Regions from separate parts of the Pseudomonas sp. NPDC007930 genome, predicted to be linked through region 1. Evidence: predicted binding sites of a transcription regulator. Region 1 holds the regulator's gene; each other region holds the start of a gene.
What was found. The regulator sigma-54, encoded in region 1, starts transcription at its own class of promoters, with help from an activator protein. The targets are predictions, from matches to a motif close to ANTGGCATNNANNTTGCTNT.
Positions count from the first base shown of each region.

Region 2: nirB (nitrite reductase large subunit NirB) is a predicted target of sigma-54. The motif match lies at 1,709-1,728, and genes of this name have one in related genera.
Region 3: glnK (P-II family nitrogen regulator) is a predicted target of sigma-54. The motif match lies at 2,011-2,030, and genes of this name have one in related genera.

Region 1 covers NZ_JBIBKC010000002.1:463,091-466,532, reverse strand. Annotated here, with positions in the region: gene ptsN (PTS IIA-like nitrogen regulatory protein PtsN) at 1-174, opposite strand, end outside; gene hpf (ribosome hibernation-promoting factor, HPF/YfiA family) at 185-493, opposite strand; gene ACFZCE_RS06640 (RNA polymerase factor sigma-54) at 598-2,112, opposite strand; gene lptB (LPS export ABC transporter ATP-binding protein) at 2,293-3,018, opposite strand; gene lptA (lipopolysaccharide transport periplasmic protein LptA) at 3,018-3,442, opposite strand, start outside.
Region 2 covers NZ_JBIBKC010000002.1:223,620-227,061, reverse strand. Annotated here, with positions in the region: gene ACFZCE_RS05435 (molybdopterin-dependent oxidoreductase) at 1-1,620, shown strand, start outside; gene nirB (nitrite reductase large subunit NirB) at 1,878-3,442, shown strand, end outside.
Region 3 covers NZ_JBIBKC010000003.1:215,874-219,315, reverse strand. Annotated here, with positions in the region: gene ACFZCE_RS08460 (ammonium transporter) at 87-1,421, opposite strand; gene glnK (P-II family nitrogen regulator) at 1,468-1,806, opposite strand; gene ACFZCE_RS08450 (accessory factor UbiK family protein) at 2,221-2,481, shown strand; gene ACFZCE_RS08445 (LysR substrate-binding domain-containing protein) at 2,540-3,442, shown strand, end outside.

The sequences.
Region 1 (3,442 bases):
GGTCGAGCCCAGGCGTTCGCGGGCTACCAGCGCTTCGAGGATGTCCTGGCTGTCGAGGCCGGGCAGCTCGCGAGCTACCAGGTTGGCGATCGTTTCCAGTACGCGTTTCTTGCTGCCGCCCGGCACGTTCACCAGGGAACGGCCGGGGGTCAGGATCTGTTCGAGTCGGATCATGGGGGGGAGATCAGCGAGCGGCCGCACCTTGGAAGTGGCTCTGCTGTTTTTCCTTATGCTTGAGCAGTTGCCTGTCGAGTTTGTCGGTGAGCAGGTCGATGGCCGCGTACATGTCGTCATGTTCGGCGTTGGCCACCACTTCCGCACCCGGTACCCGCAGGGTGGCTTCGATTTTCTGTTTGAGCTTTTCGACCTCCATGATCACCTGCACGTTGGTGATCTTGTCGAAATGCCGCTCGAGCTTGGAAAGCTTCTCGCCAATGTAGCTACGCATGGCGTCGGTCACATCCAGTTGATGCCCACTGATGTTGACTTGCATACCGCTTCTCCTTATTGCCAGTGCATAAAGAGGCTGGAAATACCGGCCCCCTGAACACGAGGGCCCTGGCCGCGGCCTTGCCGCCAGGGCCGGCACCTGGTGCGCTACATCAACCGCTTGCGTTCGCTGGACGGCGCGATCCCGAGGGATTCACGGTACTTGGCGACAGTGCGGCGAGCCACCTGGATGCCCTGTGCCTCCAGTAAACCAGCGATCTTACTGTCGCTCAATGGCTTTTTCTGATTTTCCGCGGCGACCAGTTTCTTGATGATCGCGCGGATCGCCGTAGACGAGCATTCACCGCCTTCGGAGGTGCTGACGTGGCTGGAGAAAAAGTATTTCAATTCGAAAATGCCACGGGGGGTGTGCATGTACTTCTGCGTGGTCACCCGGGAAATCGTCGACTCGTGCATGCCCACCGCCTCGGCGATGTCGTGCAGTACCAACGGCTTCATGGCCTCGTCGCCGTAGTCGAGGAAGCCGCGCTGGTGCTCGACGATCTGCGTGGCCACCTTCATCAGGGTTTCGTTGCGGCTTTGCAGGCTCTTGATGAACCAGCGCGCCTCCTGCAACTGGTTGCGCATGAAGGTGTTGTCGGCGCTGGTGTCGGCGCGGCGCACGAAGCCGGCGTATTGCGGGTTGACCCGCAGCCGTGGCACCGCCTCCTGGTTGAGCTCGACCAGCCAGCGTTCGCTGTCCTTGCGCACGATGACGTCTGGGACCACGTATTCGGGCTCGCTCGACTCGATCTGCGAGCCGGGGCGGGGGTTCAGGCTTTGTACCAGCTCGATGATCTGGCGCAGCTCGTCTTCCTTGACCTTCATGCGCCGCATCAGTTGGCTGTAGTCACGGCTGCCGAGCAGGTCGATGTAGTCGCCGACCAGGCGCTGGGCTTCAGCCAGCCAAGGGGTTTTCGCCGGTAGCTGGCGCAGTTGCAGGGCCAGGCATTCGCTCAGGCTGCGCGCGGCGATGCCGGCGGGCTCGAACTGCTGGATGCGGTGCAGCACGGCTTCGACTTCATCGAGCTCGATGTCGAGCTCGGGGTCGAACGCCTCGCAAATCTCCTCGAGGGTCGCCTCGAGGTAGCCCTGGCCGTTGATGCTGTCGATCAGGGTCACGGCGATCAGCCGGTCGTTGTCGGACATCGGCGCCAGGTTGAGCTGCCACAACAGGTGGCTTTGAAGGCTTTCACCGGCCGAGGTGCGGGTGGTGAAGTCCCACTCGTCGTCATCGCTGGCCGGCAGGCTGCTGGCGCTGGTCTGGTAAACGTCTTCCCAGGCGGTGTCTACGGGCAGCTCGTTGGGGATACGGTCGCCCCAGTCGCCTTCCTCGCCACCTTCGCGCTCGGCCACCGGGGCGCTGTCCTGGTAGCTGCTTTCCTGGTAGGCGGCTTCCTGGGCTTCACCATTGGCCTTCATTTCGGCATGGTCGGCCATCGGGTCGCTGGTGTCGAAGTCTTCGCCGTCTTCCTGGCGTTCGAGCATGGGATTGGAGTCCAGCGCCTCCTGGATTTCCTGTTGGAGATCCAGCGTGGAGAGCTGAAGAAGGCGGATGGCCTGTTGCAACTGCGGTGTCATCGTCAGTTGCTGGCCCATTTTTAGGACAAGCGTTGGTTTCATGGCGGAAGCTAGACACCTTGTTCTGCCGGCGCGGGGCGCCATCCACTACACACTGCCCGCCCTGTGAAAGGGGTCGCAGCCTTAAGCAAATTATATGCCTGAAACCTGGGGGTTTGCCTAGTGTTCTCTATCAGAACCTGGCACAAGAATGGCCCGGGCCCAGGGGGCACGGGCCCTTGCTCAAAGGCGGAACTCGTGGCCCAGGTACACTTCCTTGACCAACTGGTTGGCCAGGATGGTTTCGGCGCTGCCTTCGGCGATCAATTGGCCGTCATTGACGATATAAGCGATTTCGCAGATGTCCAGGGTTTCGCGAACGTTGTGGTCGGTGATCAGCACACCGATGCCCTTGTTCTTGAGGTGGTGGATGATCTGCTTGATGTCGCCGACCGAGATCGGGTCGACGCCAGCGAAAGGCTCGTCGAGCAGGATGAACTTGGGCGAGGTCGCCAGGGCGCGGGCGATCTCCACCCGGCGCCGCTCACCGCCGGACAAGCTCATGCCGAGGTTGTCGCGGATGTGGGTGATGTGGAACTCCTGCAGCAGGCTTTCGAGCTCCTGGCGGCGGCCCGCGGCGTCGAGGTCTTTGCGGGTTTCGAGGATGGCCATGATGTTCTTGGCCACCGACAGCTTGCGAAAGATCGAGGCTTCCTGCGGCAGGTAGCCGATCCCGGAGCGCGCGCGGCCGTGCATGGGCTGGTGGCTGACGTCGAGGTCGTCGATCAGCACGCGGCCCTGGTCGGCCTGCACCAGGCCGACGATCATGTAGAAGCAGGTGGTCTTGCCGGCGCCGTTCGGGCCAAGCAGGCCGACGATCTGGCCGCTGTCGATCGACAGGCTGACGTCACGGACCACCTGGCGGCCTTTGTAGCTTTTGGCCAGGTGCTGGGCCTTCAGAGTTGCCATTACTGCGCCTTCTCTGGTTGGTCGGTTTTCTTCTTCGGCTGGATCACCATGTCGATCCGCGGCTGCGGCGCGGTGATCTTCGAACCGGTGGCGCGGCCAGCGTTGGCGACCTGCTTGACGGTGTCGTAGACGATTTTCTCGCCGGTCGACACGTTGCCGTCGTTGAGCACCTTGGCGCGGTCGGTGAGGATGATCCGGTCCTGGTTGGCCAGGTAGTCGATGGTGATCGCCCACGCCTGCACGATGGGTTTGTTCACCGCCGGCTTCTGCTCGTAATAAGCCAGGTTGCCCACGGAGGTGAAGGTCTTCACGTCGCCGTTGGAGTCGCGGGTGACGGTCACCTTGTTGCCGGTGATCTTCATGGTGCCCTGGGTGATGATCACATCGCCCGTGTACACCGCCACGCCTTGCTTGTCGTCAAGCT
Region 2 (3,442 bases), 240 kb from region 1:
GAACCGGCGCCGTTACCCACCGGGCCCGAGCATCTGGTGTTGTGGGCGTCGCAGACCGGCAACGCCGAAAGCTTCGCTGAACGCTGTGCGCGGCAGTTGGCCGAACGTGGCCTGGCGGTGCGCAGCCTGGCGATGAACGACGCCAGCGTAGACGCCCTGCAAGGCGCGGCCAGCCTGCTGCTGGTGGCCAGCACCTTTGGCGACGGCGAAGCCCCGGACAACGCCGGGGACTTCTGGCAACGCTTGCAGGGCGCGGCGCCGCTGCCCGCGCAGCGCTACGCGGTGCTGGCCTTCGGCGACAGCAACTACGAGCAGTTTTGCGGTTTTGGCCGGCGCCTCGACGCCCACCTCAAAGCCCTCGGCGCCGCGCCGCTGGCCGCCCGGGTAGACTGCGAAGCCCATGACCTGGCCCCGGCCGAAGGCTGGCTGGCGAGCATCTGCAGCACCCTGGCCAGCAGCGCCGCCGTGGCCACCCCAGCGCCCGCGGCCATCGAGCCCGCCTTGTACGACCGCCGCCGGCCATACAAGGCCACGCTGCTGAGCAATGCCGTGCTCAATGCCGAAGGCGCCAGCAAGGAAACCCGCCAGGTGGTGTTCGACCTCAAGGGCAGTGGCCTGACCTACCAGGCCGGTGATGCCCTGGGGGTATGGCCCACCAACTGTTTGACCCTGGTCGAGGCGCTGCTGGCCTGCCTGGGCCTGGACAGCAGCCAGCCGGTGAGCATCCCGGACCAAGGCGAGATGCCCCTGGCGCTGGCCCTGCACCGCCACCTCGACATCACCCGGGTGACCCCGCAATGGCTGGCGTTCATCGCCGAGCGCAGTGGCGATGCGGCCCTCGCCGAGCGCCTGCTGCCGGGCAACCAGGCGCAATTGGCAGAGTGGCTGTGGGGCCGGCAACTGCTCGATGTGTTGGAAGCCTACCCGCTCAGCCTGAGCGTGGAGGAGTTGCTCGGCCTGCTGAAGCCGCTGCAACCGCGCCTGTATTCGATCAGCTCCAGCGCCCTGGCCCACCCCGAGCAGGTGCACTTGACCGTGTCCACGGTGCGCTACAGCAGCGCCGGGCGCAGCCGCAGCGGCCTGTGTTCGGGGTTTCTGGCTGACCGCGCCGGGCAGGCGCGGGTGCCGATCTTCGTGCAGCGCTCGGCGCATTTTCGCGTACCGGCAGCCCCCACCACGGCGATGATCATGATCGGCCCTGGCACTGGCGTAGCGCCGTTTCGCGCCTTCTTGCAAGAGCGCCAGGCCCAGGGCGCGACTGGCCAGCACTGGTTGTTCTTCGGCGAGCAATACGAGGCCAGTGACTTCTACTACCGCGACGAACTGCTCGCCTGGCAAGCCGAAGGCCACCTGCAGCGGCTCAGCACGGCGTTCTCCCGGGACCAGGCGCAGAAGGTCTACGTGCAGCAGCGCATGCTCGAGGAGGGCGCGACGCTGTGGCAATGGCTGCAGGCGGGCGCCCATGTATACGTGTGCGGCGATGCGGCGCGCATGGCCAAGGACGTAGACGCCGCGTTGCAGGCGATCGCCCAGGCCCATGGCGGCCTCGATGCTGAGGCGGCGGCGCAGTATGTGCGCGCCCTGGCCAAGGGCAAGCGCTACCTGCGCGACGTGTACTGATGCCCCGTGCTGGTGCCGGCTGCACCGCCTTGGGTCGCGCAGGCGCCCCGCGGCCCCGCTGAAAGCCCCGAAACAGGGGGCTTCTGCGGTTGGCACAGTCCCTGCTACAGCTACCCCAGCATTGTTCAGGGGCCAATGGCGGCCCGGCAATGACACACACAATCGAATCGTGGGCAAAGGCGCCCGGAGCTTGAAAAAGCTCCGGGCGCTTTTTTTTGCCCGAAAAAAACCGTGAACGGCTGGCACGAGGTAATTCAATGAACGCGATCGTGGCGCAAGCGCCCAAGCAAACCCTGGTCATCGTCGGCAATGGCATGGTCGGCCACCACTGCGTCGAGCAGTTGGTGGCGCGTGGGGCGCTGGCGCGGTTCGAACTGCACGTGTATGGCGAAGAGCCCCTGCGCGCCTACGACCGTGTGCACTTGTCGGAATACTTCGGCGGCGCGGATGCCGAGACCCTGGCGATGTGCGCCCCGGAGTACTACCGCGAGCAGGGCGTGCACCTGCACCTGGGCGAAGCGGTGCTGGAGATCGACCGCAGCGCCCGCCAGGTGGTGACGGCCAACGGCCGCCAGGGCTACGACGCCTTGGTGCTGGCCACCGGCTCGTACCCGTTCGTGCCGCCGATCCCCGGCGCCGAAGGCGGCTCGCGGTTGGTGTACCGCACCCTCGAAGACCTCGACCGCATCCGCGACGCCGCCCAGGGCGCGCGCCGCGGCGTGGTGGTCGGCGGTGGGCTGCTCGGCCTGGAGGCGGCCAACGCGCTGAAGTCCCTCGGCCTCGAGGCCCATGTGGTGGAGTTTGCCCCGCGGCTGATGCCGGTGCAGTTGGATGCCGACGGCGGCGCCGCGCTGCGGGCGCGCATCGAGGCGCTGGGGGTGAGTGTGCACTTGTCGCGCGCGACCCAGGCGATTGCCGCCGGTGAGGAGGGCTACCGCTACCGAATGAATTTCGACGGCGGCGAGTACCTGGAAACCGACCTGATCGTGTTTTCCGCCGGCATTCGCCCGCAAGACGCCCTGGCCCGTGCCGCCGGCCTGGCCCTCGGCGCCCGTGGCGGCGTGGCGGTGGATGACCAGTGCGTGACCAGCGACCCGGCGATCCTCGCCATTGGCGAGTGTGCCAGTTGGAACGGCGGCATCTTCGGCCTGGTCGCGCCGGGCTACACCATGGCCCGCACCGCCGCCGCGCAACTGCTGGGCGAAGCCGGCGCGGCCTTCACCGGCGCCGACATGTCGACCAAGCTCAAGCTGCTCGGCGTCGACGTGGGCTCGATCGGCGACGCCCACGGCGCCACCCCGGGCGCGCGCAGCTACCGCTTCATCGACGAGGCCAGCGGCAGCTACCGCCGGCTGGTGGTCGATGCCGCCGGTAAGCGGGTACTCGGCGCGGTGCTGGTGGGCGACAACAGCTACTACGACACCCTGTTGCAATACGCCCTCAACGGCCTCGCCCTGCCGGCCGACCCGGCCGGGTTGATCCTCCCCGCCGGGGACGGCGCGCCGGCGCTGGGCGCCGACGCCTTGCCCGACAGCGCGACCATCTGCTCATGCCATAACGTCACCAAGGGCGCGATCTGCTCGGCCATCGACGGCGGCTGCACCGACCTGCCCGCGCTCAAGGCCGGGACCAAGGCCTGCACCGGCTGTGGCGGCTGCGCGGCGTTGCTCAAGTCAGTGTTCGAGCACGAACTGATCGCCCGCGGCGTGGCGGTGGACAAAAGCCTCTGCGAACACTTTGCCTACACCCGCCAAGACCTCTACAACCTGGTGCGGGTCGAGGGCATTCACAGCTTCGACGAGTTGCTCGCGCGCCACGGCCA
Region 3 (3,442 bases), on a different contig from region 1:
CACTTTGCGGCATGGCCGCTTCATGCACTGACAAAACGCGGATAAAAAAATGCCCGGCAAGCCGGGCATTTTTCGCGAGTGGACGATTACAGGTTGTAACCGCGCTCGTTGTGTTGTGCCAGGTCGAGGCCGACTGCTTCTTCTTCCTCGGTTACACGCAGGCCCATGACCATGTCGAGGACCTTGAGGATGATGAACGTCGCGACCGCGGTGTAGATCACGGTGAAGCCCACGCCTTTGGCCTGGACCCACAGTTGCGCGCCGATGTCGGTCACGGTGCCGAAGCCACCCAGCGAAGGCGCGGCGAACACGCCAGTCAGCAGGGCGCCGATGATGCCGCCGATGCCGTGCACGCCGAAGGCGTCGAGGGAGTCGTCGTAGCCCAGCTTGCGCTTGAGGCTGGTGGCGCAGAAGAAGCACACCACGCCAGCGGCGAGGCCGATGATCAGCGAGCCCATCGGGCCAACGGTACCGGCGGCCGGGGTGATGGCCACCAGGCCAGCGACCACGCCCGAGGCGATGCCCAGCGCGCTTGGCTTACCGTGAGTGATCCACTCAGCGAACATCCAGCCCAGGGCGGCGGCGGCGGTGGCGATCTGGGTGACCAGCATGGCCATGCCGGCGGTGCCGTTGGCGGCGGCCGCGGAGCCGGCGTTGAAGCCGAACCAGCCTACCCACAGCATGGCGGCGCCGACCAGGGTGTAACCCAGGTTGTGCGGGGCCATCGGGGTGGTGGGGTAGCCTTTGCGCTTGCCCAGTACCAGGCAGGCGATCAGGCCAGCGATACCGGCGTTGATGTGCACCACGGTGCCACCGGCGAAGTCGAGCACGCCCCAGTCCCACAGCAGGCCGCCGTTACCGCTCCAGACCATGTGGGCGATCGGTGCGTACACCAGGGTGAACCACACGCCCATGAACACCAGCATGGCGGAGAACTTCATGCGCTCGGCGAAAGCGCCGACGATCAGCGCCGGGGTGATGATGGCGAAGGTCATCTGGAAGGTGACGAACACCGCTTCCGGGAACAGCGCGGCCGGGCCGGTGATGCTCGCGGGGGTAACGCCCGCCAGGAAGGCCTTGGCCATGCCACCGACGAAGGAGTTGAAGTTGATCACCCCTTGTTCCATGCCGGTGGTGTCGAAGGCCATCGAGTAGCCGTACACGAACCACAGGATCGAGATCAGGCCGGTGATCGCAAAGCATTGCATCATCACCGACAGGATGTTCTTGGAGCGCACCATACCGCCGTAAAACAATGCGAGGCCCGGGATGGTCATGAACAGCACGAGGGCGGTGGAAGTCAACATCCAGGCGGTGTCGCCGGAGTTGAGGACCGGGGCCGCGGCCTCGTCGGCCATGGCCAGGCCTGGCATTACGAGGGACAACAGGGCTCCTAGCCCTGCGAATTGACGCAGAGTCATATTGTTTACTCCTGGGGCTTTTTAGTTGTGTGTCGGCTAGTTCGGCTTAGATCGCGTCGGTACCGATTTCACCGGTACGGATACGGATCGCCTGCTCCAGCGGCACCACGAAGATCTTGCCGTCACCGATCTTGCCGGTGTTGGCGGCCTTGCTGATGGCCTCGATCACCCGGTCGAGCTGATCGTCGCCAATGGCAACGTCGATCTTGACCTTGGGCAGGAAATCAACGACGTACTCAGCACCGCGGTACAGCTCGGTGTGGCCCTTCTGCCGACCGAAGCCCTTGACCTCGGTAACGGTAATGCCCTGCACGCCGATTTCGGACAGCGACTCGCGAACGTCATCCAGTTTGAATGGCTTGATGATGGCAGTGACTAGCTTCATGAAACTCTCTCCCGATTTGGTGGACTTGCCCCAGGAAAACAAACCCAGAACAAGTCTAAGCGCAGTGCCTGGCTTTGTAACGCGTCGCCGGTTTCTCTTCCTGAAACCGGCACCAGAGACCGCTCCTGACGAAACACTTCCCCGCTCCGCCTGCGCACTGCATTCGTCTCATGAGACTGCCTCAGTGCATGGGTCAATTGGCACTAAGCAGGTTTCTTGCCACATCGGTACATACCGCGATTTACATGCGCTTGCCGGCCCCTTTCGGCCCCCGTTTGAGCGCCGCGCCGCCGCGCTGCACAGCGCTGGTGCGCGGCGCCCCACAGCCATGCGCGAAAACGGTGCGCCGGCGGTCACCCGATGAATATAGCCCGCCCGTGATAAAGTGCAGGCTTTGCCCAGAGGAGCTTTGCCATGCTCGCCCCGAAAGATTTCATCGATGCCCTCGCCGGCCAGGCCGCGCGGTTGCTCGACGGTGCCGCCAGCGCCCCGCGCGGCGAAGCCGAAAGCCAGCTGCGCAGTGTGCTGCAGGCCGCCTTCGCCAAGCTGGAGTTGGTCAGCCGGGAAGAATTCGACAGCCAGATGGTGGTGCTGGCGCGCACCCGCGCCCGGGTCGAGGCACTGGAAACCCGCCTGGCCGAACTGGAAGCACGCCTCGACGGCGAACGCGGCTAGACGGCGCGTATCGGGCTTCATACACTCCCCCGGTAGCGAAGCGATCATGGGGTGATGGATGAACCGCAACGAATTGCGCAAGGCCGACATCAACCTGATGGTCGTGTTCGAAACCTTGATGCAGGAACGTAACGTCACCCGCGTGGCGGAGAAGCTGTTTCTCGGCCAGCCCACTGTCAGCGCCGCGCTCAACCGGCTGCGCACGCTGTTCAACGACCCATTGTTCGTGCGCGTGGGCCACCGCATGGAGCCCACCGCGCGGGCCGGCGAGATCATCAAGCACCTGTCGCCGGCGCTCGACGCAATGTCCATGGCGCTGAGCCTCTCGCAGGATTTCGACCCGCTGCAGAGCAGCATGACCTTCCGTATCGGTTTGTCGGACGACGTCGAATCCGGCCTGTTGCCACCGCTGCTGCGCGCGCTGCGCACCGAAGCGCCAAACGTGGTGGTGGTGGTGCAGCACGTGGATTACTGGCGCATCCCCGACCTGCTCGCCTCGGGCGAGATCACCGTGGGCATCAGCCAAACCCGCGGCCTGCCGGCCAATGCCAAGCGCAAGCTGCTGCGGCGCATGCACGCGCGGGTGCTGCGGGCAGACAAATCCGACACACCGCTGACCCTCGATGAATACTGCGCGCGGCCCCATGTGCTGGTGTCGCACACGGCCAACACCCGCGGCATCGCCGATGAATGGCTCGACGAGATCGGCCGCTCGCGCCATGTGGTGTTGTCGGTGCCGCAGTTCAGCTCGCTGCCGGCCATTCTCGCCGGCACCGACCTGCTCGCCGGCTGCCCAGACTACGCCGCCACGGCCATGCTCGGCTGGGGCAACCTGTATGCCGAAACGCTGCCGTTCGACACCCCGGCGCTGGAGTTGTCGATGGTCTGGCTGAGCATCACCGACAGCGACCCGGCCGAGCGCTGGTTGCGCGCGCGGCTCGAGCAGCACATGGGCGACCGC